DNA from 4 places in the Lysinibacillus sp. LK3 genome. Region 1 is predicted to be linked to each of the others. Evidence: riboswitches for the same ligand, from Rfam matches in the RefSeq annotation. Region 1 holds a riboswitch; each other region holds the start of a gene.
What was found. Region 1 has a riboswitch for S-adenosylmethionine ahead of metA (homoserine O-succinyltransferase). Riboswitches for the same ligand answer to the same signal wherever they lie in the genome.
Positions count from the first base shown of each region.

Region 1 (7,987 bases):
GCTTGATGGAAAAAGAGATAATTAGTTCAAGACAGTTTACAATCGTTACCTTCCTCTATTCTATCGGTACAGCGATTTTAATTATCCCTTCGAGTATTACTGGTGCCGCTAAGCAAGATGCTTGGATAGCGGCAAGCATTGGTGTTCTGCTTAGTTTACTGGTTATAAAATTATTTTTAACACTGGCCAATCAAACACCGTCCCTAAACTTTATCGAGGCCAATGAAAAAATACTTGGGCGTTTTTTTGGGAAAATCACAGCGATTTGTTTCCTAATTTTGACCTTTCTTTCCGCTGGGGAATTACTCTATTTTATCGGTATTTTCATGAAAACGGAAGTTATGCCAGAGACACCGACATTAGCATTTGCCCTACTGTTCAGCATCATTATTATGTATGCCGCTTATTTAGGGATTGAGACCTTTGCCCGTTCGGCAGAAATCCTCTTCCCATTGTTTACCTTTATTTTTATTTTTTTCGTCCTTAGTATTACCCCTCAAATTACATTTGAGAATATTCAGCCTCTACTAGAAGCGACCAAAGCATCTATGTTTTATAGTATTGCACGCTTTATGAGTATCTTTTCCTTTCCATTAATTGTATTATTGATGCTCTATCCTACTGGCGTCAATGTACAGCCGTCTGCACAGAAAGGGCTATATATTGGGGCAATTTTTGGCGGAATCGTCTTAGTTACGTTGATTGTCCTATCGATTCTTGTATTAGGTCCTGAAAACACTGCATCAAGGACATTTCCTAGCTATGCCTTAGCACAAAGAATATCTATAGGGAATTTTTTGCAGCGTATAGAAATCATTATGGCATTTATGTGGATTTCGTCTATTTATATTCGTACATTTATGTATTTCTATACGACCGTTGTTGGACTTGCACAAATTTTGAAGATCAAGGATCATCGTCCACTCATTATACCGATGGGGATAATTGTTATTGGACTTTCTCAAATTGTTCATCCAGATATTGTGCATTCTACTAATTATAATAATGAAATTTGGCCAATCTTTTCCTTTATTTTCACCATTTTATTACCCATACTTTTGCTGATTGTGGTAGTTATTCGCAATCGTAAATCCAAGGCTCAAAATAACGAAACACCTCAGCAGGAAACAGAAAATGACAATCAAAAAGTCTAATTTCTTCTAAGCTAGAAAAGAAATTAGACTTTTTATTAATTAAATATGATATTCGATTTCATCTACAAAATCCCATTCATATGGTGTTTCTTGGTAAACATAGTAGTTCAACCAGTTAGAGAATAATAGATGCGTATGGGCACGCCATGTATTCATCGGCACTTGTGTCGGATCGTCATTCGGGAAGTAGTTTACAGGAACGGCGATATCTATGCCCTTCGCCACATCGCGACTGTATTCATCGGCTAGCGTTGTCGCATCATACTCTAGATGCCCCGTAATCATAATATTTTTATTATCTTTTGATTGTACAATAAATACCCCAGCATCCTCTGAATAGGATAATAATCGTAGATCTGGATGATTGCGAACCTCGTCAATCGAAACAGATGTATAGCGTGAATGGGGCGCAGTAAATAAATCACTAAAGCCACGTACCAAATCTACAGTTAAATCTGTAATCACATGGGAATAGACGCCTGAGCATTTAGCAGAAAGCTCAACCTTCCCAATGCCATAATGATGATACAATGCAGCCTGTGCCCCCCAACATATATGTAGCACGGATGTCACATTCTTTTTAGACCAATCCATAATTTCTGAAATTTCCTGCCAATAGTTGACCTCTTCAAAAGCCATTTTTTCTACTGGCGCACCAGTTATAATCATACCATCATAGCGTCGGTGTCGAATCTGATTGAACGTTGTGTAGAAAAGCTGCAAATGGGATTTACTCACATTTTTAGACTCGTGTGTGGCTGTATTCAAAAAGGTAATATTCACTTGTAATGGTGTATTCCCCAATAAACGTAATAATTGGAGCTCTGTTTTTTCTTTTTCAGGCATTAAATTTAATATTAATATATTTAATGGACGGATTTGCTGTGTTTTCGCACGATCTTCTTCCATGACGAAGATTTTTTCCTCACGTAAATGTTCTCCAGCTGGTAAATTTTTCGGAATATTAATTGGCATCTTGCTTTCCCCTCTCTATAATCACTCTCTTTTAGCAAATCTTGCTTGCGTAGGATGCAACGAAATTAAAAAATCCTCCTCATTCCATACGAGATAGAATGAGAAGGATTTTTTTCACGTCCACTCTTATCTCTCAAAGGAAAAAATCCTTTGCTGGAATTAGCACCTTTCTAACAATTGTTAGAGGTTGCTGAAGCGTCATCGGGCCAAATCCCTCAGCTTCTCTTGATAAGATTATTTAATTATCTTGAATTGTAACACGAACTAGTTAGAATATCAATAATTCATAGAATATTTTGTGATTCACGCGCATGTTTCTTGGGGATTTGATGTACACTAAGCTTGCTATCTGTGGGGTTTCTACATTTAAAATTTATGGTAAACATGCCGTAATTATGTTACCATATACTTTTAGTAAGAGAGAGGAACGTGAATAGTTTGATTAAAATTGAATTTCCAAAACCAGATCTAGTAATCCGTCAACGTGAACAAGATTTAAAACCAGGTGATGTGCCAATCACACCTTACTTCGGTTTTATTGACTTCCATAAAATCACACGTGATAAAGGCGGCATTTTCTTATTCTATAATGACAAGAATGAGCTATTGTTTGTTGGGAAAGCACGTAAAATTCGTCAACGTATTAAAAAACATTTCGAGGATAATGTATCTCCGATGAAAAACCATCGTGATGAAGTGTTCAAAATTGAAGTCTATGAAGTAGAAGATCCAATGGAACGTGAAATTTACGAAACATATGCGATTAATACTTTCCGCTCTAAATATAACGTAGACAAAGTCTTTTATTAGACATCACGTAAAGAAACCGAAATCTCATTTCTAAAGGGATTTCGGTTTCTTTTATCACATAATGGTCATACGATCAATTGGCGTACTCTGACCGTTAATTCGCAAATCAATGGTATCCAGCTCAGGATTCTTGACGGTGACTTTAAAAACATAGGGTTGAGCCTCTTTCCTTTGCTCGCTGCCTTCTTCTAACTGGATAATAAGCCTATTTCCCTCAGCTGTAATACTTGCCAATACATTCCCTTTTGAATAATAAACAAGGTAATATGGAGCATCCTTTTCATGCAATAGTTGTATTCTGTCATTAAAAACGATATTTTTCTGGACATTATCTGGGACAACCGTTAGCTCATGAATGGTTGGTGGATCGGTAGGTGGTGTAGCATTACAGGCTCCTAGCATTAGTAGGCTCATTAAACCTAGCAACACGAATTTTTTCAAGTTCCTCCCCTTCCTTATACGACTATTCTAAGAAAAAAGCTTTACGCTCCTTAGCAATCCAGTCTTCTAACTCCTGATCATCACGTTTTACTAACCGATTGATGAGCACATCATGCCATATATAATCCTCTAACAAATAAATATGAACCGGATCATTGGTGATAAAGGCCGTCTCTTGGGTAGATGGAGAATGACCATAAATCATTTCCTGACCATCTATCGATAAGATAAACCAATGCGGTGTAGATGCTTTTTTTGTATAATGTGTGGCTCTATGCTGGTCAATTGAGGCGAGATGCTCTCCTACATACAACGTAATGCCATGAACAGGAACATGCAGCGCCACCTCTTGCAAATCTTCACGTAAGGCATCATACATATCTTCCCACATCGACAGCATCACTTTTTTCTTCGCCTTCTTTAGAAGTGACTGACAATAGTTGATAATGGATTCCTTGCCCTTCAGCATTACCACTTTAGGCTCAGCTTCCTGTACTTTTTCCTCTAATTTCTCTAATTTCCCGCTTATAGACGTAAAATTCGACTCCCAGCGCTGTTGCATTTGCTGTAAGAACACAGACACAGGCATTGCCGAATAGGTCGTTTGTTCTACGGTCTCTTCTTTTAACACGATGCCCTTTTCTACAAGGATATTTAAAATATCATACACTCTTGCACGTGGTATGCCAGAATTTTTACTAACCTGATAGGCACTGACATGACTTTGCTGAACAAGTGCCGTATAGGCCTTTGCTTCATATTCTGTAAAACCCATTTCTTTCAGCTGGGTGATTAATTCCTCCATGTAATCCCTCCATTATCTTTATTATAGGCTACCAATGTGAAGATTTGCCAATGAAAAAATGGGGTTTACAGCGCAAATAAAATTAGTTACTATTTCAGTAGTAACTAATTATAAAGAGGTGTCATATGTTGTTTGAAATCGATGTACATATTCTCATACTATTAATTTCTTTTGGATTTCTGGCGGCTTTTGTTGACTCAGTAGTGGGAGGGGGCGGTTTAATTTCACTACCAGCCTTACTATTTGTTGGGCTCAATCCAGCTGCTGCGGTTGCCACGAACAAACTAGCAGGAGCTATGGGCTCGCTCACTTCCTCTATTTCTTTCTATCGTTCTGGCCAGCTGGACATTCGCTCTGTCCTCAAATATTTTCCACTAGCATTTATCGGATCATTATGTGGTGCTTGGACTGTGCATCTGATTAATCCAGCATTACTAAAGCCATTAATGCTTGTTATGCTGGCGGCTGTTGGGGTATATACGATCTTTAAAAAAGATTGGGGTGCTGTCTCTACCGTAAAAAATCTATCTAAAAAACATTTGTTTTTATTTATGCTGCTATTATTTGCTATTGGTTTTTATGATGGATTTCTTGGTCCTGGCACAGGGTCGTTTTTAATCTTTAGCTTCTTATTGGTAGGCTTCGATTTTTTAAAGGCGGCTGGTAATGCGAAGTTTTTAAATTTGGCGAGTAATGTGGCTGGTGTTTGTATGTTTGCTTACTTAGGTCAAATTCATTATGTTTATGGTCTAGTCATGGGCATTGCGCAAATTGGTGGGGCTATGCTTGGCTCACGGATGGCAATCAAGAAAGGAAGTGGCTTTGTCCGCACGCTATTTATTGTCGTTACAATGACATTACTTGCGAAAAATGCCTATGATTTTATGATGCATTAAAATAAACGCCACAGAATTTGAAATCTGTGGCGTTTTGGCGTTAAATCATAAGCTTTTCGTTTTTAAATTTATGACTAGTGGACAAACTGACAATCACAAAAATAAAGAAGGATGCGACAATTGGTATCGTGACTGTATGCATACCAAAGACAGAAGGATAAAACCGATCAATCATAATATACAACAACATGCCTGAAATCATTGACGCAATCGCTCCGTATTTATTCGCTTTTTTCCAATACAATCCTAAAACGACTGTCCAAATAAAGACAGCCTCTAGTCCACCGAAGGCAAATAAGTTCAACCACACTAATAAATCAGGTGGATTGAGTGCAAAGATGACAACGGCTAGGCCAATGACTGTTGTTACAATAAAGCTTGCACGCTTTATCTCTGCATCACTAGCTTTCGGCTTCATATAATTTAAATAGATGTCTTTGACAACTGTAGAGCTGACAAGCATTAGTAAAGCATTAACCGTAGACATTGTCGCAGCCATTGGTGCAGCTAAAACGATTCCTGCTAAAAATGGCGGTAATACCTTCAATGTCAGGAGCGGCATGACTTTATCACCAATCTCAATGCCCGGTAAGACAGGTCGGGCTAACACCCCAATTAAATGCATGCCAAACATGATTGTCCCTATGGCAATCGTGCCAATAAGAATCGCTTGATGCATACTTTTGGAATCCTTATAGCTCATCGCACGAACCGCAATTTGCGGAAGTCCTACAACCCCTACACCAATGAGAATCCAAAATGTTGAGACATACAGAGGCGTTAAATCTCCTTGTGCGCCAAATGGTGACACAAAGTCAGGATTTTCAGCGACCAGTGAGGCCATTATATTGTCGATGCCTCCACCTGCCACAATGGTGCCGATTAATAAAATAATTGTACCAATCACCATAATTGAACCTTGGACCGTATCTGTAAGTGCAACCGCACGGAAGCCTCCGATAATCACATATACTAACACGGAAATCGCAAAAATAAACAGTGCTGCTGTGTAGCTTAAGCCAGTTAATGACTCAATTAAGCGTGCACCCCCAACCCATTGAGCCATCATAGCCGAAAATAAGAAAACAATGATGCTAATGGCTGATAAAATAACAATGACATGGCTTTTGTAGCGTTCACGTAAAAAGTCGATTAACGTAATGGCCTGGTAACGACGAGCAATAATGGCGAATTTTTTCCCTAAAATCATGAGTACAAAATAACCTGCTGGTAGCTGAGCCATTGCCAGTAATACCCACCCAAGTCCTTTTGTATAGGCTACACCCGGTCCTCCGATAAAACTACTCGCACTGCCATATGTAGCAATCATTGTCATTGCAAGGATAAAACCACCCATTTCACGACCACCTAGGAAATACTCCTGCAGGAATGAATTAGAGGAGCGGACATGCTTATTGGCCCAAATACCGATTCCAAAAATAATAATTAAAAATAATAGCAATGGAAATACAACTTGCCAATGCATTAGCGATCCACCTCCTCATCATCGAATGGTACCTCTTTGAAAAAGAGTTTCATCACAATCCAGATAAGAAGGATCATAAAGCCTGTCCCAGCGATACAGCTATAGAAAAACCAGGCAGGAAAACCAAATACATACGTATAATTTCTTGGATCTCCTGAACCTAATCCATAGGCAAAGCCAAACCAAATCGCAAAGTTGACAAGGACGAGTCCAATTCCGATAAGCGCCTCTCGATGCGCTATTTTAAAGCGTTGATCTTTCACATGTAATCCCCCTAACCTACTCTATTTTACTGATATGTCGGTCTGATGGGAAGAGATGTGAGTAAATAAGGATAAGTTATATGGAAATGATTTTGTTATACTAAGTAAAAGGTAAGAGAAGAAAGTTGCTTGATCCTGACGTTTTTCACACAAACCTAACTATCCCTCACAATTATGTAGACATCTACAACAAACTGATAATGGAGATAAGTAAAAACCTTCGTCCATCTAGTTAGACGAAGGTTAGTTAGTTTATAATGGTCGCTTTTCCCAAGGTTGTAGCGTCCCGACAATATGGATAGGCTGATCCTGTTGAATAGCAGCAACGACACCTTGCGATATTTCCTCATGCGTAAGCCATCTCGCATGACCTTCTTCCATCATAAAACCTAGCTGGATTTGCCTGTATTGCGAACGAGCAGGGAGCTTCAATTTCTCTTGGACTTCACTTAAATTCGCCTTACTCCCCAACACATGAAACAGTTTCCATTCCCCGTTATTCTCTATTGAAATTACATTGGAGATGTTCTCTAATGTAGTGTCCGCATAGGAATGAATCCAAGCAACGACCAATTCAATGGCCCCATTATGCTTAAGCGTTTCTTCTAGCTTCTCTTTTAATAAGGCTATATTACAATAATCAACTAAAATCGGGGTTAGAAGGGCGGGTTTGGTTGTTCTATTTCGCAAATCTTCCATTCGATGGGCACTACGTCCAATTACTGAGACATGGTAGCCATCATTCACTAACCAAAGGGATGTGTCAGCCAACATCCCTGTTCCACCAATAACTAATGCGTGGGCCATTTATGTGTCCCTCTCTTATTTCGGATTTAGAAAGACGAGCGTTTCTTCCTTCTCATCATACTTAACAGATCGATGAGTCGACAAGCCTATACAATGCCTTTTTATCGATTTTACCAACGCTTGTTTTCGGTAGTTCGTCTAAGAAAATCATTTGTTTTGGAATCTTATAACGTCCTAATTGTTGATGACATAGCTCATTAAGATCATCTAATAGAGAGGCTACTTGGTGGGGACAAACAATAAAAGCTGTCACGATCTCACCCCAATAATCATCACCTACACCAATCACGGCCACCTCTCGCACATCTGGATGCCGTAGTAGACATTGTTCTACTTCCTGAGGATAGATA
Region 1 is NZ_LDUJ01000016.1:57,219-65,205, forward strand. Features, by position in the region: gene VK91_RS12220 (endospore germination permease) at 6-1,154, shown strand; gene metA (homoserine O-succinyltransferase) at 1,194-2,129, opposite strand; SAM riboswitch class I at 2,253-2,364, opposite strand; gene VK91_RS12230 (nucleotide excision repair endonuclease) at 2,568-2,939, shown strand; gene VK91_RS12235 (hypothetical protein) at 2,994-3,380, opposite strand; gene VK91_RS12240 (TrmB family transcriptional regulator) at 3,403-4,185, opposite strand; gene VK91_RS12245 (TSUP family transporter) at 4,311-5,081, shown strand; gene panF (sodium/pantothenate symporter) at 5,122-6,567, opposite strand; gene VK91_RS12255 (YhdT family protein) at 6,567-6,830, opposite strand; gene VK91_RS12260 (short-chain dehydrogenase) at 7,083-7,637, opposite strand; gene VK91_RS12265 (class I adenylate-forming enzyme family protein) at 7,699-7,987, opposite strand, start outside.

Region 2 (7,987 bases), on a different contig from region 1:
ATAATAAGGACTAAATTGAATTTACTTAAGGCTATTCTCCCCATTAAAAATGCCCGCAAATATTCGATTACTTGCATGATTACTAAGTAATTACTAGGTAATTGCGTCTCATAAATAGAGCCAAACTGCATCTTTGCACCATTTGCAATACGAATATTACCTCCTGCTGCAATGACCTCACCATCAGATAAAATGATAGGCTTCATCACCCGCAGCAAGGATTTTTCATCTAAAATGGAGTCCCCATCAATAGAGCAAAAATATGGATATTGAGATACATTAATACCCACATTTAGTGCATCAGCCTTACCACCATTTTCTTTATCAACTAAAATACAATTTTTATAGATTTCTGATTCATATATTTGTTTAATGTCTTTTGTAGGGATGTTAGTTCGAACAATTTTATTGATTGGCTTCATTTGAAAATGTTCGATGACCGTTTGAAGGGTTTGATCTGTAGATCCATCGTTAATAATGATAATTTCAGTTTGAGGATAACGTAAATTCAATAATGAATATACTGTATCTACAACTCCTACTTCTTCATTGTAAGCAGGAACAAGTAACGATACCGGTTTTGAATAAAAGGCATCGATATGTGCATCATCATACTCTGATAGATCGAGACGATAGCGTTTTCTTAAATCCAGCATAGCAATGATGAACATTGTACAATATGAAACAATAACGAACAGCATATAAAATAAAATAATGCCCCCAAAAAACATCATGCAATAATCAATTATTTTCATTTACTTCCCCTCTTTTCTCGCTGCAATTTCTTGGGCCATTTCAATTGCATATTGATCATTTGAGGATTCAATGAATTGCTGTAATTTGGCAATACCATGTCGATCTTCTACAATCGTTTTTGCCGCTTGGGAACGTACCCACCAATTCTCATCTTGAAGAAGCTGCTCTAAATAACTATAAGTATAAGTAAGCGGTACATGTTTAAAAATTTTTGCAACCATTAACCTGGCTTCCCACATTTCTGAGGTCACAAAAGGGACAAAGGGATCCATCTCATCAATAATTCCTATTTCATATAGCCCTTTTAATGCTCTGATGTTAATTTCCGGTGTATCATGGTGTAATAATTTTTTTAATTCATCCAAATACTCCATATTTCTTTTTACAGCAGCAGTATCAATAACAGCAAATTGCATTTTGGCCGACAAACTATTAAAATCATGGAAAAATCGAATAAATACATTATCATCTAATAATATAAATAGTCTTCTATATTCACTTTCAGCGTAATTTACATTGGAATTTTTTATTTTCTCCATAAATAAATCTGGTTGGAAAAGCGAGTATATTTTCAATAACTGGAAATGTTCTTCATCTGTAATGTTATTTTTTTCGAATTCTTGGCACTTCGTTAGCAATTCATCTATTTGTAAGTCTGCAATTCGATAGAGGGCATTCATTCGAATACTCCATCGTTTACTGGATAAATCTTTTTCGTAGAATGCTTTTAAATATTGATTGGAGAATTGTTTAATTTTTAGTTCCACCTGTTCATTCCTTATATTCTTTAAATAGGATGAAAAAATTTTTTCAATAGCTTCTACTTGGGCCCTGCCTCGAGGAACCAATACGATACTAAATAATGCGTTATTGAATAAGTAATCATACCAAAGTTGAGAATAATTTTGTAAATAACGGTCACGAACTTTTTCAAAATAGCTTTCACGCTGCCGCTGAACAAGTAAATACATTAAAAAGATAAAGAGCACAACTAATAAAAAGAAAATTATTCCCAAAAGCGTCGAAACAGTCAGCTTGATCATTGCCAAAACCTCGCAAACGTTCTTTTAATTTTGGCTTCTAGCAAACGTAAATTAAATGGTTTGACAATATATTCATCAACACCGCCCTCATAAGCATTAAGCGCTGCCCCTTCAGAATTGCGTTCTGACATCATATAAATAATAAATTTCTTTTCATTTGGCATATGTCGTAAGATATGCAATATTTCTAAGCCATTTTTCAGAGGTAAAATATCATTCATAAGAATTAGATGCATATGCCCTGATTTATAATCATCCGATTGTAAAAAGCTATAGCCATCCTCATAAACCTTTACATCTAAGGAAAAATAAGGGATAGATATTTGGTTAAGCGTTGACTCTAATACTTGTCTAAAAATGGCGTTTTGCTCAATAATACTAACTTTCACTAATTCAGTTGGTTGCTCACAGTAATCCTTTACCTCTGCTATACTCCATGTTAATTGCTCATCCCCTGATAACATCTGTTTATTTTTATTTAACAGCTCTTCAAAAATAACGTTATTATTTCTTATTTCTGTTATAGAGGCCTTTAATGCAATCTGTTGGAACTTCCGTTCTGCTTTTAAGATGGCAAATATTCGTTTTAAAAACGCCCTAGCTTCTACATCACTACTTTGTAAAAAGAAGATGCCCCAATGATCTCCGTCGGATAATTGAAAAAGCAAGTCTGTCTTGCGTATTTTTGATTGTAAAAACGAGGTAACTTGATCATTCACATTTTCATTCAGTTGTGTAGCATTAGCTGTTTTTAAAAAGACTGCTGTTATAGTAAGGCGTGATCTAATCACACTTTCTCGCCATATTTTAAAGTAGCGCTCTACTTCATGTTCTTGCATGATGTCATGGGTGAATTTTATATCATTCATTAGAATCACTCCATCTAGTTTTTTCTTATTATTACTTTCTATCATTTATTTCGTAGATTAACAACATTACTATAGTAATAAATATGACTAAACAATATCTAAACATAAATAGACGTCATAAAAAATACATAGTTTCTCATCAATTTAACTACAAATAAAAAAGAGTACATAAGTCGTTAAACTTATGTACCCTTTTATAAAATTTTTAATTCTTATTTTACCGGTACTACTGCACCTTTCCACTCTTCTAAAATGAAGTCTTGGATTTCTTTAGATGTTAATACTTCTAATAATTTTTTAATTTCAGGTTTTGATTCATCACCTGCACGTACAGCGATGATGTTAACATATGGAGATTCTTTATCTTCAAGAGAAATAGCATCTTCAATTGGGTTTAAACCGTTATCGATGGCAAAGTTAGAATTGATAAGTACTGCATCGCCTTCATCGTTTTCGTACATTTGTACAAGCATTTCTGGGGCAGTATTTGCATCGAATTTAAAGTTTTTAGGATTTTCTTCAATATCCTTTAATTCTGCTGCTGTTTTATCAATGCCTTCTTTTAATTTGATTAAGCCTTTAGCCTCTAACAATGACAGCATACGACCATGGTCAGATACTGAATTAGAAAGTAAAATTGTTGCGCCTTCAGGCAGGTCTTCTAACGTTTTATATTTTTTAGAGTAAATACCGATTGGTTCAATATGAACGCCACCTGCATTAACGAAATCATAGCCATTGTCTTTAATTTGTAGCTCTAAGTAAGGAATGTGCTGGAAATAGTTTGCATCAAGTGTTTTTGAGTCTAAATCTTGGTTTGGTAGAACATAATCTGTATACGTTTCAATTTTAAGGTCTATGCCTTCTTTAGCTAAGATCGGTTTTGCTTTTTCTAAAATAACTGCGTGTGGTGTATTAGAAGCACCTACTTTTAATGTTACGTTTTCTTTGCTATCTGTTTGATCGCCAGATGCTGATTTTTCATCTTCTTTTTTATCTGTACCGCAAGCTGCTAATGCTAGTACAAGTATTGATAAAAATAATCCTGCTAATAACTTTTTCATTTATGACACTCCCTTGTATTTGTTTTAAATATGTTAGCGGTAAAAACCGGAATAACCTCATTTTCGTGCTAGCGTTTATCAATTTTTTCAGTAATTAAATCACCAATCCATTGAATAATAAATACGACTACTAAGATCAAAATAGTTGCCATTAATGTCACATCTTGGCGATTTCGCTGGAAGCCGTCTAAGAAAGCTAAGTTACCAAGACCACCTGCACCAATAATTCCTGCCATCGCTGTATAACCTACAAGAGCAACAGCCGTTACAGTGATACCAGAAATCAAAGCTGGTAATGATTCCGGAACCAATACTTTCCAAATAATTGTAGAAGTTTTTGCTCCCATTGAACGGGCTGCTTCAATCACACCTTTATCAATTTCACGTAACGCAATTAATACCATACGAGCATAAAACGGTGCTGCACCGATAATTAAAGCAGGTAATGCCGCATTGGCACCGCGAATTGTACCTAGTAAAAACTTCGTAAATGGAATTAATAAAATAATTAATACGATAAATGGAATGGAACGGAAAATATTAACGAGTGATCCTGTTAAAAAGTTAACGATTTTATTTGCCCATAACTGATTGGGGCTAGTTAAAAATAGAACAATACCAATGACTAACCCAAGAATAAATGTCACAACCGTTGATATAGCTGTCATGTATAAAGTTTCATACGTAGCTTGCCACATATTTTCCCAGTCTACATTCGGAAAGAGATTAGTTAGCATTTTCAATCACCTCCGTCTGTACTTCCACTGTATTTAAATAACGAAGGGCTTCAGTGACGTTTGTCTGAGAGCCATCAATTTGCACAATCAATGTACCATATGCACCATTTTTTGTTTGTGAAATATTTCCGTGAACAATACTTACTTCTACATCAAATTGTTTCACAAGATGTGAGATGACAGGCTGTTCTGTTTTTTCACCAACAAAAATCAATTTGACAAGTTGTCCAGTTGGATAGTTTGTTTTAATTTGTGCTACCGTATCTTGTGTTTCCTTAGTGTCGGTAATTTGAGATACAAACTTCTTAGTAATAGCCGCCTGTGGGGCTTGGAAGACTTGTAATACCTCACCACGTTCCACAATTTCGCCTGCCTCCATCACCGCTACACGATGACAAATTTTGCGGATGACATGCATTTCGTGGGTAATCAGGACGATTGTTAAGCCTAAGCGTTCATTTATATCTACGAGTAAATCAAGAATGGCATCCGTTGTTTCAGGGTCAAGTGCGGATGTCGCCTCATCACATAGTAAAACCTCTGGATTATTCGCTAATGCACGTGCAATTCCTACACGCTGCTTTTGTCCCCCGGAAAGCTGGGATGGATATGCCTTATCGCGCCCTTCTAAGCCTACAAGGGCAATTAATTCCTTCACACGCGCTTCACGTTGAGCCTTTGGGAAGCCTGCGATTTCTAAAGGGAATGCAATATTTTCGGCAACTGTTCTTGACCAAAGTAAATTAAAATGCTGGAAAATCATACTTACCTTTTGTCTAGCTGCTCTAAGCTTTTGCCCTTTTATCGATGAAAATTCTTGATTGTTCACCGTTACTGTTCCTGCTGTCGGTTTCTCTAAACCGTTTAATAAACGAATCATGGTACTTTTACCAGCACCACTATAGCCGATAATGCCAAAAATTTCACCTTTATTAATAGTAAGGTTGACGTCTTTGACTGCCGTTAATTCGCCATTTGCTGTTTTGTATTTCTTTGTAATATTTTGAAGCTGGATCATAGCGAATACTCCTTTTCTCATATAGAAAACCCCTTCACTCACAGACAAGTAGAAGGGGTCACGTATGATACGTTAAACCGTTCTCTCATCTTTCAAAGAAAAATCTTTGGGTGATTTGGCACCTTTTCACATTGTGATGGTTGCCGGGCTTCATAGGGCACTTCCCTCCGCCACTCTTCATAAGAGTTCGATATATTTAATGTTTTAATAATATATTTGATACTTTACCACGCTAGTAAAGTTCAGTCAATTGATTTTTTTAACAATTCATATAAAAATGGTACGGATTGAAAAGCATAAATCTTTTCTGTCACTTTTCCGCCATCACTGATGAGTAGACAGGGAACACTTTCAATTTGATGCTCATAAGCTATGTGTTCCAAAAAGTTGATATTTGCTTTACCCATTTGTAGCTGTGGCAGTAATTGCTCAATAATGGACATCATTTTAGATGCCACTGCACACGTTCCACACATCGGTGTATATAAATAAAATGCAGTTTTCTCTCCCGACTGTTTAGCCGCTTCCCACTGCTCTATTGACCATTCTTCCATTTACTCACGCAACCTTACAAAATATATTCATTATGGATTGAAAAATGTGCACGCAGTAAAATCATTGCTAGCACTTTTCTTGGTGTCGTTTCTACTTCCTTGTATGTTGGCATTGTGCGCAGATGCTCAGCCTCTGGATAATGTCTGTCCATTAATGCACGTAGCTTATCACCAGAAGTATCTGCATCAAAAAAAGTAAATAGCTCACAGCCCTCATAGGGATCCAGTAGTTCTTCTAATTGATGCACACCAATTGTACCATTCGTACATAGTATTGTAACATTCTCATTCAAAATAGGCTCAATTTGTAGCTTATCTGAGCGCCCTTCTACTATCAAGCATTTTCCCTCGAACATTACGCCACCTCCATTTAGAGATCCCCACTTATAAGTCATTATATAACAAAAAACGCCGGTAGTTTCCGACGTTTTTCGATTATGGCTTGTCTTATTCAGCGATCATTTCTTCGTATTGCTCTGCTGTCATTAGTTTCTCAACTTCTGATGCGTCAGCAGGCTCAACAACGATCATCCATGCTTTTTCATATGGTGATTCATTAACGAATTCTGGGCTATCTTCTAAATCTGCATTTACTTCAACTACAGTACCTGAGATTGGTGCATATAATTCAGAAACAGTTTTTACTGATTCTACGCTACCGAATGGATCATCTGTTTTGATTTCGTCGCCAACTTGTGGAAGCTCAACGAATACGATATCTCCTAATTCAGATTGTGCGAAGTGAGTAATACCAATACGTACTTTTCCATCTTCTACTTTTACCCATTCATGTTCTTCAGAGTATCGTAAGTCTTTAGGTGTGCTCATGCAAAAAACCCCTCCATAAATATGTAATATATTCACTTTCAGTGTGCCATACTTCTCCTATAAATACAAGGTTTAATACGGTTATTTCCAAGCTTGCTCAAAATCTACTTCTTTAAAACCTAAAGTAACTTTTTTTCCATCTGTCACGATGGGACGTTTAATTAACATGCCATCTGAAGCAAGTAGCTCAAGCTGCTCATCCTCCGTCATTTCCGCTAACTTGTCCTTTAAGCCAAGCTCACGATATTTCATGCCTGAGGTATTAAAAAATTTCTTCAAAGGCTGTCCACTAGCTTGCCAAATAGCTGTTAATTCTTCTTTAGTGGGAGGTTGCTCTGCGATATGTACCTCTTCATAGGAAACCTCATGCTCATTTAACCACTTCTGTGCCTTTTTACATGTTGTACATTTCGGATAATGGAAAAATTGAATCGTCATTACAATGCTCCTCTTCTGTCTTTTTCTGTAGTATACCATCATAGTTGTTTTCAATGGTGAACTTCACTCTTTTTTGTAAGTTTATCCACCAGTTGTGCAAATTTATCCGCTCCTTTTACGATTATCCATCTCATAAAAAAAACCTAGCTATCTTTTGCAGATAGCTAGGTTAAATTTGCACTATTAAACAATATATTTTTCAGCATCAATTAATTTAACGGAAGCCTCACGCTTCTTCGCAATTAAATTATATGGATTATTACGCGTTAGCTTACGCAGTGCAGATAATGTCATACGGGCTGCATCGCCATCCGCTGAAGCAAGAATTGTGTCTTTTGCTTCTTTTTCGATTTCTGCGAATGCTTCTTGGCAGAAAATTTGTGTGTATAGCAATTTTTGATGTGCTTTTTCAGCACCGTCACGAGCAATTGCTTTTTCTGTACGTAAGACAGCTGATTCCATTGCAAATAATTGGTTAGCTATATTCGCAATGTTTACCAATACTTCTTGCTCTTGATCAAGTTTTGCACCAAAGCGTTGTGCTGCTAATCCTGCAGCTAAAACAGCAATCTTCTTGGCATTTTTCACTAAATATTTTTCTTGTGCTAACGGCTCTGTACCGATTTCCTCTGGCATTAGCATAAGCAGCTCTTGCTGTAAATTTTGAGCAACTTGTAATA
Region 2 is NZ_LDUJ01000022.1:44,089-52,075, reverse strand. Features, by position in the region: gene VK91_RS16630 (glycosyltransferase) at 1-755, opposite strand, end outside; gene VK91_RS16625 (HEAT repeat domain-containing protein) at 756-1,799, opposite strand; gene VK91_RS16620 (response regulator) at 1,796-2,668, opposite strand; gene VK91_RS16615 (MetQ/NlpA family ABC transporter substrate-binding protein) at 2,881-3,732, opposite strand; gene VK91_RS16610 (methionine ABC transporter permease) at 3,801-4,469, opposite strand; gene VK91_RS16605 (methionine ABC transporter ATP-binding protein) at 4,459-5,487, opposite strand; SAM riboswitch class I at 5,570-5,673, opposite strand; gene VK91_RS16600 (thioredoxin family protein) at 5,730-6,041, opposite strand; gene VK91_RS16595 (hypothetical protein) at 6,056-6,397, opposite strand; gene gcvH (glycine cleavage system protein GcvH) at 6,489-6,869, opposite strand; gene VK91_RS16585 (arsenate reductase family protein) at 6,951-7,307, opposite strand; gene VK91_RS16580 (acyl-CoA dehydrogenase family protein) at 7,491-7,987, opposite strand, start outside.
Region 2: another riboswitch for S-adenosylmethionine. It lies ahead of VK91_RS16605 (methionine ABC transporter ATP-binding protein); the one in region 1 lies ahead of metA (homoserine O-succinyltransferase).

Region 3 (7,987 bases), on a different contig from region 1:
ATTATTGGTAAACGTGTCAGTATCCAAGATCTTTGCTGTTTACACCAAAGCCCAAAATATCCGCTCATTATTGAAGATGAGGTAACAGTTGGACACCAAGTCACTTTACATAGTTGTACAATTCGCAAAAATGCCTTAATCGGTATGGGATCCATTATTTTAGACGGAGCTGAGATTGGAGAAGGTGCATTTATTGGAGCTGGAAGCCTAGTACCTCCTGGTAAAGTCATTCCTCCAAATAGTTTAGCATTAGGTCGTCCAGCAAAAGTTGTCCGAGAATTAAATGCTGAAGATAAAGAGGATATGGAACGCATCGTACGAGAATACGCAGAAAAAGGTCAATATTATAAATCACTTCAGAAATAAATAACCTACACAAAAAATCAATACTAACGAAAAAATCCCTCGCGTTTTCGTGTACCGAATATGTTCACGAATCCTAGCGAGGTATTTTTGTAAAAAAAACAAAAGGAGCAATGTTGCCCCTTTGCTTATTAATACATCAGAATAATTTTCTAATGACTTCATTACTTTAGTTCAATAGTTTATAAACGTGCTTTTTCTCGTAGCGCGTCTGCTTTATCAATTTGCTCCCATGGTACATTTAAATCTGTACGACCAAAATGTCCATACGCAGCAGTTTGTTTATAAATTGGACGACGAAGATCAAGCATTTTAATGATACCTGCTGGGCGTAAATCGAATAGCTCGCGTACCCATTCAACGATCTCGCTTTCTTTCACTCTACCTGTGCCAAATGTATCGACAGCAATGGAAACAGGCTGAGCAACGCCAATCGCATAGGCAAGTTGCACTTCAGCACGCTCTGCTAAGCCAGCTGCTACGATGTTTTTCGCTACATAACGTGCTGCATATGCCGCCGAACGGTCTACCTTGGTTGCATCCTTACCTGAGAAGGCACCACCACCGTGACGTGCATAACCACCGTATGTATCAACAATGATTTTACGTCCTGTTAATCCAGCATCACCTTTTGGCCCACCAATTACAAAACGGCCAGTTGGATTGATGAAGTATTTCGTATTAGCATCTAATAATTCACTCGGTACAACTGGTGCAATAACAAATTCTTTTAAATCTGCTTGAATTTGTTCAAGTGTTGCTTCTTCATCATGCTGTGTTGAAATAACAATTGTATCCACGCGAACCGGTACATTATTGTCATCATATTCAATCGTTACTTGCGTTTTACCATCAGGACGTAAATAGGCAAGTTCACTTGATTTACGTACTTCTGTTAAACGGCGTGCTAATTTGTGTGCCAAGCTAATTGGTAATGGCATTAGCTCTGGTGTTTCATTACATGCATAGCCAAACATTAAGCCTTGGTCACCAGCACCAATTGCTTCTATATCAGCATCTGTCATAGAGCCTTCACGTGCCTCTAATGCCTGATCAACACCTTGAGCAATATCAGGTGATTGTTCGCCAATTGCCACAAGCACCGCTAAGTTCTCAGCATCAAAGCCATATTTACCTCGTGTATAGCCAATTTCAGCTACAGTGTCACGAACAATACCTTTAATATCCACATAAGTAGAAGTAGTAATTTCTCCTGCTACTAATACTAATCCTGTTGTTACAGTTGTTTCACACGCTACACGTGCATTTGGATCTTCTGCTAAAATAGCATCTAAAATGGCATCCGAGATTTGGTCACAAATCTTATCTGGATGTCCTTCTGTTACACTCTCTGATGTAAACAGTCGACGGTTTGTCATTTGGTTTTCCTCCTAAATACTCTTACAATAAGTAGTTGTGTATGAATACGGTACTCATTACCCATGTCAAGTCCGCTCCTAAGGATTGAACTCTCAAGCCGTTACTGCTGCTTTTAACACGAGGATTTCGAAAGATCCGTCATTATAATAAGGAAAGAACTACATATACTTACCTTTACATTGATTTTTAACAATAAAAAAATCCTTTTCTCACGTTACTTTACATGAGGAAAGGAATAATGACTGCGTAACCTTTCACTCTTATCGTTCAAGGGATGTTCCCTTGCATCAGGTTGGCACCAACGCATGTCGTGAAATAGTTCATGCAGGTTGCCGGGTTTCACAGGGCCTGACCCTCCACCAGCTCGGGATAAGAGTATCCGTTCAATCTCATGTTACTGAAAAGGTCGAACGTTGTCAAATATTTTCTTATGTATTACTGTATAGAAAGGAAAGAACTTATTACACAAAAACTTTTCATACTTGGATGATGATGTAAATAGAAGCAAATTAATCCCTACAACATACCTAGCTACTTGTGGTAACATATGTGTGGCTCAATTTTCGTGCCTAATTACAGTAGGATTGATGGTATTCTACTCGAAAAACATTATTTTTTGTCAGTTTATTGAAAAGTGGTAAAAACTCTAAAATAATTTCTTAATTAGTATAGATTATTTAAGCAATTGTGTTATACTATTTTTGAAATTAAGAAAAAATCCCTCTAAATCAAGGGAATACTATAAAAAAGGATGGTATTTAATCGATGAATTCAGTAGAAATTGCAAACGAACTGAAGGAATTATTAAACGGCGGTAACATTAATGTTCAACTTTCAGTACCACAATTAGCAGAAAAAGCTACATCTCGTGGTGAAGCAATGTTAACAGTAGATGGCGCAGTTCGTGCAGAAACTGGCAAATACACTGGTCGTTCACCTAAAGATAAATATACGGTAGAAGAAGAAAGCACAAAAGATCAAATTGACTGGGGTAAAGTCAACCAACCGATTTCTTCTGAAGTGTTCGATAACCTATATGTAAAAGTAATAAAATATTTAAAAGAACGTGACGAGTTATTCGTATTCAAAGGCTTTGCAGGTGCTGACAAAGACTCACAATTAAGCATTCAAGTTATCAATGAATACGCATGGCACAATCTTTTTGCTCATCAATTATTTATCCGTCCAACAGCAGATGAATTAGCTTCTCATGTTGCCGACTTCACTGTCATCTCAGCTCCTAACTTTAAAGCAGATCCTGCGGTTGATGGTACTGCTTCTGAAACATTCATCATCGTATCACTTGAAAAGAAAATTATTTTAATTGGTGGTACAGAATATGCTGGTGAAATGAAAAAATCTATCTTTGGTATCATGAACTACTTATTACCACAACAAGGTATTCTTTCAATGCACTGCTCAGCAAACGTTGGTGAAGCTGGCGATGTAGCGTTATTCTTCGGTCTATCTGGTACTGGTAAAACGACGTTATCAGCTGATCCTGATCGTAAGCTAATCGGTGACGATGAACACGGTTGGTCTGATAATGGTGTATTCAACATTGAGGGTGGCTGCTATGCAAAAACAATCAACCTTTCTGCTGAAAAAGAACCAGAAATCTACAATGCAATCCGCTTCGGCTCTGTATTAGAAAACGTAGCTGTTGATCCAGAAACTCGTATTTGTGACTATGATGATGGTTCACTAACAGAAAATACACGTGTAGCTTATCCAATCCAATACATCGAAAATATCGTTGATCCTTCTGTTGCAGGTCATCCAAAAACAATCATCTTCCTAACAGCTGATGCATTTGGCGTATTACCTCCAATCAGTAAATTAACAAAAGAACAAGCGATGTATCACTTCCTAAGCGGGTTCACTTCTAAACTTGCTGGAACTGAACGTGGTGTGACTGAGCCAGAACCAGTATTCTCTACTTGCTTCGGGTCTCCATTCCTTCCACTTCCTGCAACAGTATACGCAGAAATGTTAGGACAAAAAATTGACGAGCACGGTGCACAGGTATACTTAGTAAACACTGGTTGGACTGGTGGCGAATATGGCACAGGTAGCCGTATGAAACTATCTTACACACGTACAATGGTCCGTGCAGCAATCGATGGTAAATTAGCAGATGTTGAAACAACACAAGATGCTGTGTTTGGTTTACACATTCCAAAAGCAGTTGAAGGCGTACCTTCAGAAGTGTTAAATCCTCGTGAAGCTTGGGCAGATAAAGCTGCATACGATGCAAAAGCTGCTGAGCTTGCAGGCTTATTCAACGAAAACTTCAAGAAATTCTCAAACGTTTCTGAAGCCATCACTACACTTGGTGGTCCATTAAAATAACGTCTATATAAAAGACAAAGGGAACAATTTATTCGTTCCCTTTGTCTTTTTGTTTTCTCTATGCTTTATTGTTGTTTCATCCACTTGCAAAGAGCACGGACAGTTTCACGATTTTTTGCTGGTGGATATTGATGTGCATAGTTAAGATCATACCAAGTTTCGAATGATTTATTTGCTTCCTCTAAAAAAAATGCCAATTGTCTGGCATGTTCAATATCCACATTTTCATCACGATAGCCATGAATGATAAGAACGGGAGCTGTTATACGCTCTATCTCAAAAAGTGGTGTTCTTGCATCATACGCTTCTGGTACACGATTAGGTGTTCCTCCAATAACACGCTTCATCATTCTGCGCATATCTGTACGTTCCCAATAAGTGGCCGTTGCATCAGAAACACCTGCCCATGTTACAACAGAAGTAATATCCCTTCTTAAAATAGCTGTCCACAGAGCCATAATACCACCTCGTGAAAAACCAAAAACATGGATATTGTCATTGCAGAATTGTTTGAGTACATCTACGGCATAGACCGCATCGTAACGGTCTGCCCCTGCAAACTCGTCACGCCCCTCTCCCCCACGATTCCCACGATAATATGGGGCAAATACGATAAAGCCCTGCGCCGCAAATTGTGCAATACGAGAGGGTCTTACCATCCCAATGCTTTGCATGCCGCCTCTTAAATATAAAAAGCCATCATATGTACCTTCAGTCTTTGGCTCTGCTAATAATCCTTTTATACGTAAGCCCTGTGAAAGATAGGTTATTTCCGTTAAACGGATAGCTGGATTTGGTGAAGGATAGGGGCGTTTTTCGATAATATCACCATTGTGTGTCACGATGTTTCAGCTCCTCCAGCATTTTCTTCATCCCCTCATCCTTCATGTGAAAACTCAAGTTAGGATGCTGAGCAAATTCTTCATCAGTTAACCAAAGCATGCCTGACGTTTCTAAATCAAATTCTATATCCTCTTGCGCCAAAAATTGTGCAGTGAAAACGGATTTACAAAAAACGTTTTCATCATACACTGCATACTCTGCAAACCATTGAAGATTTTTCACATGAACACCCGTCTCTTCAAAAACTTCTCGAATCGCCGCCTCCTCTAAGGTTTCCCCTTCTTCTAATTTCCCTCCTGGCACTTCTACACCACGTCGTTTATGGACAGTACATAACCATTTATTTTCATGCTTTAAAAGGACAAGGACGTGTTTAGGTTCTACTTTAAATTCGCCTCTTGTAAAACTCAAATCTACTTGTAGGCCATGTAAATCTGTAAATGTTAACATCTCTTCAACCTCACGTTCTTTCTTGTTGCAAAACAAAAGTTACTTTCTTTATCATTACTTCTATTTTATGGACGGAATTTAATCATCATTCCTATTCCTATCTATATTAACTATATTGTAAACCTACAATGACAAGCAACCCTAAGCTACAGTCTTGTAAAGCATGAAAAAAAGCGTGCTTCATAGGAAGACACGCTTTTCTTTAGATTACTTGCTGACCGTCAAAATAGACGATAGGACTTTTCACAACACAATCAATATGAACATCTGACGCATTGGCTCCACCAAATGGCGCATTACTGCCAAAAGCGATATGGATGGTCCCATACACCTTCTCATCCTCTAATACATTGCCACATAGGATAGCACTTTTATTGGCTCCGATGCCAAACTCTGCAATGACTCTACCATTGCCTTCACCAAGTAATGCCAGTAGTCGTGGACCATCAGGACCGATTGCTTCTTCTAAGCGACCATTCTTTATTTTTAATAATAATGGCTCCTTTAAAACACCAATATTAGCAATAGAGCCATCTACTAAAATCTCTCCATTCGCAGATGTTTCTATTGGTGCAATATACGATTCTCCTGAAGGAATATTCCCGTACTCACCAGGTTGACGAATAACCCCTGTAGAACGAATTCCGAAACGGCCGTCTACACTAAACGTCAGCTCATGACCATCCTTGACAATACGAATATCTTTTGTCGTATTAAGTAAAAGGACATATTTTTCTACCGTAGCTTCGATCTCCTGTGCATCTGCATGAAGGGCACCTTGCTCCAGCATCTCCAATGTTACCCCTGGCATTGTTGCTACACGTCCACCCTTTTCACAGGCATGTTTACGAGCCAGTGTATGTGTTAGTGAGTGGGAGGTAATACACAGTGTAACATCGGCATTTGCCATAAGCTCAGAAACTGCATGGATTGGCTCCTGCCCAGATTTCTCTAACAGGGGCATCACCATGAACATTGTATTTGCAGTAATTGACAGTCCAGCTTCATAAAAAATTTTTGCGATGTCTTGTTTGTGGCTATCTGTCAAAATTAATAGTGACTCAGAAGATTGAACATTTAAATTGCCTTTTAAAACATTTAGTGCAATATCATGTAAATGATGCATAATAGGGCTCCTTAATTAAAATTCAAATGATATCTACGAATAATTCCTTCTATTTCATTTCTAGCTTCCGTTAAAGGTCCCAAAAAATCAGGAACACGTTGCTCTGTAAAACGATAAATTGGTCCAGAAACGGTAATAGACGCTACGACCTGTTCCTCACTATTAAATATAGGCATAGCTAGCGCCAATACATCGACCGAATACTCACTGTTACTAAGTGCATAGCCACATGTTCTAATTTTTTCTAGCTCTGCCCTTATTTCTGTGGCATCTGTCATCGTATTATTTGTATAAGCTGTTAATGGTTCATCTATGACCTTTGCAATTTGCTCTTCATTTAAAAAAGCAAGCATTGAACGGTAAGATGCTCCTACATACAGTGGCGATCTACTTCCTCTTGAAACTGTAAACTTCACCTTATTTACAGGCTCTGCTTTCAGTAATGTTAACGCTTCCAGTCCATTCAGTACGGTAAAAATAGCTGTTTCACCAGTGACATCCTTTAATTTCTCAAGAACTGGCATACATAGCTGATCTATGTTTAATGAATCATACATATTCATACCTATTTCCCATAATGCAATACCAAGAGAATATTTTTTTGTTATAGGATCTTTTGTTATAAACCCATTATTTTCGAAGGTTTCAAGAATGCGATATAAATTTGTATGATTCATGTTCATCGCCAGTGCTAACTCTCGACCACCCCATGTGGGCTTTTCCTTTGTAAACATTTTTAAAACCGCAATTGATAAATTTAATGTCTTTAGCATATCTCTCATCCTTCTGAACTATTTATCTGTACAAACGGCTGCAAATCTCTCTCTTAAGGGGGAAATAATCGACAGATTTAGCAGCCGTCAGCACCTGATATCACTTTATCAAAAGTAAGAGAGTAGCTAATCTCTTACTTTTGATATAGGAAATCAACAGCAGCAGTTATATAAACTTTTGCACAGCGTACGATATCCTCAACACGCACTTTTTCATTATAACCATGAATACTTGGTAAATAAGCTGGGCCGTATTGCAATACAGGAATATCATATTGTCTGAAATGACGAGCGTCACTACTTGCCCATTGCATGACACCATATGCCTCTTGCCCTGTAACATATGATATATTTTCCACTATCGATTGGCATACAGGATTTTCAGCAGGCGTATAATTGGCTACGCTTTTAAAGCCAAAACGTTGGATTGAATAATCGATAGCCAAGCCATCTAGTTTAGTTGTCAAGATTTCTGTTACTTCTTCTTGTGTAATACCAAATGGTAAACGACAATCGACCTGGACCTTACAGTAATCTGGGATTACGTTTGACTTCGTACCTCCCTCAATTGTACCAATATTTACAGTAATTTTCTCTAAAACTTCTTGATATTTCAAGCGATCTTTCTCCACTTCACGCATGTATTTTTTTGATACCTCGATAAGTGGCTGTACCTCTTCAGGAATTGTGATTTCTACAT
Region 3 is NZ_LDUJ01000006.1:29,391-37,377, reverse strand. Features, by position in the region: gene VK91_RS04230 (gamma carbonic anhydrase family protein) at 1-366, shown strand, start outside; gene metK (methionine adenosyltransferase) at 546-1,742, opposite strand; SAM riboswitch class I at 2,001-2,119, opposite strand; gene pckA (phosphoenolpyruvate carboxykinase (ATP)) at 2,509-4,095, shown strand; gene VK91_RS04215 (S9 family peptidase) at 4,161-4,937, opposite strand; gene VK91_RS04210 (NUDIX domain-containing protein) at 4,921-5,388, opposite strand; gene VK91_RS04205 (aminopeptidase) at 5,591-6,514, opposite strand; gene VK91_RS04200 (IclR family transcriptional regulator) at 6,526-7,287, opposite strand; gene VK91_RS04195 (M20 family metallopeptidase) at 7,422-7,987, opposite strand, start outside.
Region 3: another riboswitch for S-adenosylmethionine. It lies ahead of metK (methionine adenosyltransferase); the one in region 1 lies ahead of metA (homoserine O-succinyltransferase).

Region 4 (7,987 bases), on a different contig from region 1:
AACATTTTTTACAGAGCAGCTATCCATGAATAGCATACAAAGTCCAGTAGCTTTAAGAGCGATGCAAGAAACTTTATCTTTACGGGATTTTCCACTTATAAATGAAAAAATTGTAGATGAAGAGGTTTTTCTCATGTGTCTATATGCGGATGAGCTGGCTGAAAAAAGATATACTAGCCAGTTTTCGAATATATTTTTACAGCGTTGGCATCCTTATATTGTGAATGTATTACAGCAGGATGTTTCGAAGTCTATAGCTATTAAAGCGGTGCTTGATCATTTCAATATTGACCCTAAGAATGCGATTGCCTTTGGGGATGGGGATAATGATGTTGACATGTTGGAATATGTAGGAGTAGGAATTGCCATGGGAAATGGTAGTAAAGCTCTAAAAAGTGTTGCGAATTTTGTTACAAAGACATCTACAGATGGCGGTATCAATTTTGCTTTACGTCAGCTTCAAGTCATTTAGAGCGCTGAGGCTACACTATATATAGCAGGTAGATTTTAATAAATTTTAGGTGGGATGATTTATGGCACATCACGTGCAGTCTCTAATTGAACATTACGGATACTTTGGAATTATCGTGATTCTAATTGGAGGTATTGTAGGGGTGCCACTTCCTGATGAGGTGTTTCTAACTTATGTAGGCTATAGTGTTTACCGAGAAAGTCTTGAACATATTCCTGCTTTAGTCAGTGCAATGATTGGTGCGGTTGGAGGCATTACCTTAAGCTATTATATTGGTTATCGTTTTGGCTTACCGTTATTGCAGAAATATGGCCCTAAAATTCATATTACAGAGCAAAAAATTGACTTTACGAAAAAGATGTTTACAAAAATAGGACCTACCCTATTATTAATTGGCTATTTTATCCCCGGGGTACGCCATTTGACAGCATATATTGCGGCTATTAATAATTATCCTTATAGAAAGTTTGCGCTTTTTGCCTATACAGGGGCATTTATCTGGACGTTCACATTTATATCATTAGGAAAGATGCTTGGAGAGAAATGGCGATTTGTTGGATACTATCTGACTCATTATAGTATCTATCTTATCCTTTTATTTATTGTAGGGATGCTCATTGCTTACTTTTTATTCAAAAAAAGAAATGGACAAACATAAAAGTCGGTATACGCTATACCGACTTTTATGTTATGGCAAAATAGCAAATGAGCGCACAGGGAAGCCAGATGCTTTTTCTGGCTTAGGTACGATATTGAAGATGATAGCGCCTTTCGCAGGTAGCTTGTCCAAATTCGTCATTAGCTCAATTTGATAGGTGTCTTGGTCAAGCACAAAATATTCGCCATCTAGCTTGCCATTTTTACGAAAATCAGCAGCAGAGTCCGTATCGAAAGTTTCATGACCAATTGCGCTTACCTTGCGTTCTTTTAGTAAAAACTGTAAAGCTTCTAAACCCCAGCCAGGGATATGGTTATGTCCATCTGCATCCTTATTACTGAAAGCCTCTTTATCTGGCCAGCGCTTACTCCAATCTGTGCGTAATGCTACAAATGTTCCTGCTTCAATTTCTCCATGCTTGTCCTCAAAATCAAGAATATCTTCAACACTTAATGAAAAATCATGGTTGCTCGCAGCCTCTTGTGATTTATCAATAACAACAAGGGGAAGAACAAGCTCTTTTAGTTCTAATTCTTCTAAGTAGCGAGTATCTCGCACAAAATGAATGGGTGGGTCGATATGTGTGCCATATTGACCAGGGAACGTGAATTGTTGAGCGAAGAAACCGTCCTTATGAGAAAATAACGTTTCAAATTTAGCGTCCTCAAACATAAAAAAATGTGGTGAATTAGGGCCGAATGTATGTGTTAAGTCAACCCACTGTTTCGATTTTAATAATTGCAATGCTTGTAAAAGTTCATTAGACATTGATTTCCCTGCTTTCTGTAAAAATAGTTGTAAATAAAAAGGAGTCCCCTAATAGAAGAGGACTCCTGCTGCAACAACGGTAGTTCTTCTTCTCATCTTCAAGGCTGATCATTTTGCCAATTGGAATTAGCACCATACTGTTAGCTGGTTGCTGAGACTTCATCGGGCCAATCCCTCCGTCTCTCTTGATAAGAAAAGTAATATAAGAATTTTCAGAAATAACAATACAAACACTTTAGCATAGTTTTTTATAGTTTACAAGTTCACTAGGAATTTTCACCAATTCAAATTTAAGGTGACTCCACAACAATCATTATCAATAAGACGTATTCTAAAACTGTCTGGTGTATAGTTTGTTTCAAATTTCATCGTAATGCCTGTTGATGTGATTAATTTTTCAACCTCTGTTTTATTTGAAAGTTGAGCAGCATTCATTAAATCATGTGCGAATTGTTGGGAGCTATCTATTTTATCCGTAAGTAATTGGGCTTGCTGCATCATCGCCTTTATCCGTGATGCTGAAGCTTTTAATTTGTGTGTATCGACAGGTGGAAAAGGATTATTGGTCGGCATTGCTAGATGTTGCGAAAAGGGTCTAATGGCAAAATGATTAGCGATAGGCGATGTTGGATAATGATAGGGATGCACAAAATACGGATAAGGATTGTAATACAAGGTCATTCCTCCTATCCTATAACTGATATCCTATCTTATGTAGCAAAACGGCTTTCGGTGTTATTAGCAGTGCAATGTTTGTCCTAATCATTGAAAAAGGAAGCTAAAGTAAGCTTCCTTTTAGCCAAGTACATTCAAGACATCATCAATTTTTTTACTATGTGATAAAATGCCATAATTCATCCATGTTAAAAAGTCTACTTCATAGACACAGTTGCTTTTAACGGCAGCTAGGTTTTTCCAAGTAGGAGTTTTTAAAATAGCACGTTCCTCATTTTCATAAATGGAATGTTGTTTATCAAAGGTAATAAATAAATGATCAGCATCTAATTGCAACAATTGAGCAAATGTCAGTTGTGCTTTACGTTGATTGTGCGGAATACTCCATACTAGTGAATGTGGCATTAAACCTAAGTCACGATATAAAATGGGGCCCGTATAGCCACATTCAGGACCCGCGTATAGAGTAATGCCAATGGCTGAAATACGGAGAAATGCTACACTTTGCCCATAAACAGATTTGCTAAGAATTCCTTTTGCTTGTTGTACTTTATCTTCATATTGTAGGATTACGTCTTGCATCAAGGAGGTTTTTCCTGTTAGATCTGCAATTTTAAATAAAGTAGATTGCCAATTCTCTCCAGGGTGTGAAAGATGGCAGACGGGGGCTACTTCATCTAAGTGCTGAAAGGATTCCCAACGCTCTACACCAGAATCTAACATAATTAAAGTTGGCTTATAGTAAAAGAGTCGATCCATTTCTCTATTTTGTACATCGATATCTGGCACTTTCTGTAGACCTAAATAGTCTTGTTTCCCCCATTTTGAATGACTGAATTGAGCAATTGGCGTAATCCCAAGCGCAACAAAGAAATCTTCTAAGAATGGTGCAAATACACGTATATGGCTGCTTTGATTTCTTCGATATTGTCCTGGAGAGATGCCAATATGTTCTTTAAAACGACGATTGAAATAATACTCATTATTAAATCCGACAGACTGGCTAATTTCAAATACTCGATCATTTGTTGTCATTAATAATTGCTTAGCTTTTTCAATACGAAGTTTAGTTAAATAGTGAAGAGGAATTTGTCCCGTAATATCTTTAAAAATGCGCGTATAATTCCATCTTGGTACGTCAGCTAGCTGTGCTAGCTGCTCAACCGTCCACTCTTTTTCAAAATGTTTATGTAAATGGTTAATGGACTGCTCAACAGATTGTCGATCATTTTTTTGCATCTGCTTGGGTATGGTTTGATGTAAGAGTAATAACATCAGCTCTTGAAAGTGTACATGCTGTTCAAAAATCGTGTGATCATCCTCCGCTAACCGGTTCTGATAGATTACTTCTAGCAGTCTATGACATTGTGAAAAGGGGAGAAGATGTCGTTCGCTGATACTTGTAAAATGACTATATGAATTTTGACTATTGCTGAGATTGACAATGTTGAATTGTAATTGATAAAAACAAAGGTGCTTACTTTGAATATGGATACTAACCGTGTTATTTGGCGGAATCAATATGCACTTTTCTTCACTAAAATGAATGGTGTCATGATCTATGGCTAGCTTTCCGCTACCATTCATTAAGATAAAAAGTGTATAGAAATCACTACTAATCAATAACTTTTTTGATGATTGAATTGAATAAGAGATATTTTGTAACGTATAAACATGTGTTAAGTTACCCATTGATAATTCCCCCCTTTTTTTGAATTGGCAGAACAACACAAAGAAAGCCCTCATTAAGAGCTTTCTTTGGAAAATTATTTGACGAACCATTTCTCTAAATCATCATACTTTAGCAAGTTGGCTGTGATTGCGCCAGATTGCCAATATGTGCGATCAGCAATATAAACATGCCCATTTTTTACAGCAGGGAGTGTTTTCCATAGTGTACTATCTAACCATTTAATGGCTTCTTGGTTTTCTTTAGACTCCCATGTTCCGTTTGAAGGGAAAAGGATGATATGATCCGCATCTAATTCCGTGATAGCCTCTTCTGATAAAACCTCGTGAAACTCTGTCATATCACGGGCTAATGGATGTGGTGTTAAGCCTGCCTCTGTGTAAATATAGCCAGAGTAGCGATTTTTAATGCCAAATAACGCTAATGTATTATCTGCTACATTTAGTCGTACAACAGCAACTGTTTCGTCTCCGATTGATTCATCTAGTTTTGCTTTTAAATCGGAAACACGTTGCTCATATCGATCAACCATTTCTTTTGCTTTATCAGGAATATTTAAAACATCAGCTATTGTTTCTACAATTTTACGTGGATCTTGTAGAATATCTTCTTTCAAGCGGTAAGTAGGCGCTACCTTTGAGTATTCATCATACTTTGCCTTGTCTGCGGCACCATCTACAATGATTAAATCAGGCTTGGCTTGTAATAATGTTTCCATGCTACCAGTAATGTCGAACTCAGGAACATCTAATCCTAAATAGTCCTGTTTTCCCCAAGATGGGTGATACCATTGCACAACGGGTTTTACATCCAAAGCAGTTAAATAGTCTTCCAAATAGATAGCAGCTACACGCTGTGGATTTGTAGGAATTTCTACTTTTCCAAACTCGTCTTCTACAATTCTTGTATCTTTAGATGATTGTTCTTCTGTAGCTGTATCCTCTTTTACTTCATTTGAGCCACAGGCACTTAATACGAATATAAGTGCAAAGAAAACTACAAATGAAAAATATCGACCTCTACGCATTTTATTCACTCCTATAGATTTACTAAAACAGTAAGGGTATTCCCTTAAATTAGAATGATAATCATTCTCGTTTGGTTCAAGTAAATTATAGGATACTACATATCAACAAACAATACACATTCTCTACTACTTTTTTATACAAAATGAAATTCAGAGAGTTATTGTTTTTTGTTATCGAAAAGTAACCATAAAAGTGTAACAATTGCTGCTAGCATAACCATCAGGAATCCGTATATAGGCGTATGCGCCAACGATTGGTGGCGAATAATAAAGCCTCCGATATATGATCCTAAAAATATGCCAATATTGAAAGCAGAAATATTCAATGCTGAGGCCATTGAAATTGCTGATGGTATATATTTTTCAGATAGTAGAACAGCATATAGCTGCAATCCTGGGACATTCATAAACATGAACAATCCCATTGTCAGCACCATTATTAATCCCATAATAGGTGATTCAAGAGTAAAGCCAATGCCAAGCAATGCCAATGCAAGTCCAACAAAAATAATAAAGATGGAACGTAGTGGATTATGATTAGCAAAATGACCTCCAAGAGTATTACCGATAGCTACACAAATACCATAGACAACTAGAATAATGACGACTGTATGTGGAGAATACCCCATATATTGCTCTAAAATAGGTGAAACATATGTGTAGACAACAAAAGCACCGCCGTATCCAATTGCGGTAATGAATAGTATTAAGATCATTCGAATATTGCCTAATACTTTGCCAATATCACGGATAGAGATGGGATTGCCTTTCGATAATTGGCTAGGTACTAAAAATGCATTACTAATTAAACCGACAATTCCAATGACAACAATAAAAACGAATGACATACGCCAATCTGTTACTTGTCCAATAAATGTACCGAGTGGGACACCTGTTACAGTAGCTAATGTTAAGCCAGTAAACATAAAGGCGATAGCACTTGCTCGTTTATTTGGTTCCACTACATCTGCTGCTATAACAGAAGCGATGGACATAAACACACCATGTGCTAATGCTGAAATAATACGTCCGATTAATAGTAATGCGAAATTAGGAGCTAAAGCGACTGCTAGGTTACCCACTATAAAAATGGACATGACAAGCAATAATACGGTTTTTCGACTAAGGCGGGATGTTAAAGCTGTTAGTAAGGGAGCCCCAACAGTTACCCCTAGTGCATATATAGAAACGGTTAAGCCAGCTGTGCTAAGAGAAATACCAAAGTCATCTGTAATTAATGGTAAAAGTCCCACACTGATAAATTCAGTGGACCCTATACCAAATGCACTGATAGCAAGTGCTAGTAAGGTAAGTTTAGCATTTGGCTTTTTTGATTTTGACATTTTACTACTATCTCCTTTGATTTTTTTTATTATGTGTAGTAATATTCATACATACCAAAAAGATATGTAGAGTACTTTTAGTTACTTTTGGATATTACAGGAGGTTTACGATGCAAAAAGTTTATAATATTGGTGTTGAAGCTACACTAGAAGTTATTGGTGGTAAATGGAAACCAGTTATTCTTTGTCATTTAAACCACCATGGTAAAATTCGAACAAACGAATTTCGACGATTGATCCCAGGTATTTCACAAAAAATGCTCACAAACCAATTAAGGGAACTGGAGCAGGCTGGGTTAATCAATCGAAAGGTCTTCAATCAAGTACCACCAAAAGTTGAATATTCATTAACAGCCTATGGACAAGGAATGGAACCAATTCTGAACATGCTTTGTACGTGGGGTGAAAAACATGTTGAATTATTACAGGATAAAGGTGAAGATGTACTGTTAAAACAACGTGATGATGATATTGCCATGCAGCAAACATCATAATGAGGGGAGAAAGAGACTGTCATATACAAGACAGTCTCTTTCCTCTTTTTAATGCTTATAGAGCAAAGTCAAATTCATCTGGATTTGGTCCAACACGTTGTTCACGATTCATCTCATTGATTAATGCCATTTCTTCGTCTGTTAAAGTAAAGTCAAAGATATCAGCGTTTTGCATCATACGCTCTCTACGTACTGATTTTGGAATTGTAATCACTCCATTTTGTACATCCCAGCGTAAAATAACCTGAGCATTTGATTTTCCGTATTTTGTTGCGATTTTTGAAATTGTTTCATCTTCAAGAAGTCCACCTTGCATTAAAGGTGCCCATGCTTCAAGTTGAATTTGGTGCTTGTCACAGAATGAACGAAGCTCCACTTGTTGTAAGCGTGGGTGGAATTCCACTTGGTTCACAACAGGTTTAATATGAGCAAATGATAATAAGTTATCCAAGTGTGCCACAGTAAAGTTACATACACCGATTGCTTTGATCTTGCCTTGTTCATATAAGTCTTCAAGTGCTTTCCACGATTCAGCATATTTATCTTTACCAGGCCAATGAATTAGATAAAGGTCTAAATAATCTAATCCTAATTTTTTTAGGCTCTCTTCATATGCAGCAATTGTTTCATCATAGCTTAAACCATCGTTCCATACTTTAGATGTGATAAATAAATCTTCACGACGTAAGCCAGTAGATGCTAGAGCTTGTTTAATACCTTCTCCTACACCTGCTTCATTGCCATAAATAGCAGCAGTATCGATGCTTCGATAACCAACCTCGATAGCATTTTTAACCATTTCTGCAGTAGCGTCATTTTCTACTTGAAAAACCCCTAAACCCATACCAGGCATTTGTAGG
Region 4 is NZ_LDUJ01000021.1:81,309-89,295, forward strand. Features, by position in the region: gene VK91_RS15380 (Cof-type HAD-IIB family hydrolase) at 1-472, shown strand, start outside; gene VK91_RS15385 (DedA family protein) at 534-1,130, shown strand; gene VK91_RS15390 (cyclase family protein) at 1,161-1,898, opposite strand; SAM riboswitch class I at 1,988-2,093, opposite strand; gene VK91_RS15395 (hypothetical protein) at 2,175-2,573, opposite strand; gene VK91_RS15400 (helix-turn-helix domain-containing protein) at 2,694-4,265, opposite strand; gene VK91_RS15405 (ABC transporter substrate-binding protein) at 4,340-5,290, opposite strand; gene VK91_RS15410 (MFS transporter) at 5,449-6,633, opposite strand; gene VK91_RS15415 (helix-turn-helix domain-containing protein) at 6,744-7,127, shown strand; gene VK91_RS15420 (aldo/keto reductase) at 7,183-7,987, opposite strand, start outside.
Region 4: another riboswitch for S-adenosylmethionine. It lies ahead of VK91_RS15390 (cyclase family protein); the one in region 1 lies ahead of metA (homoserine O-succinyltransferase).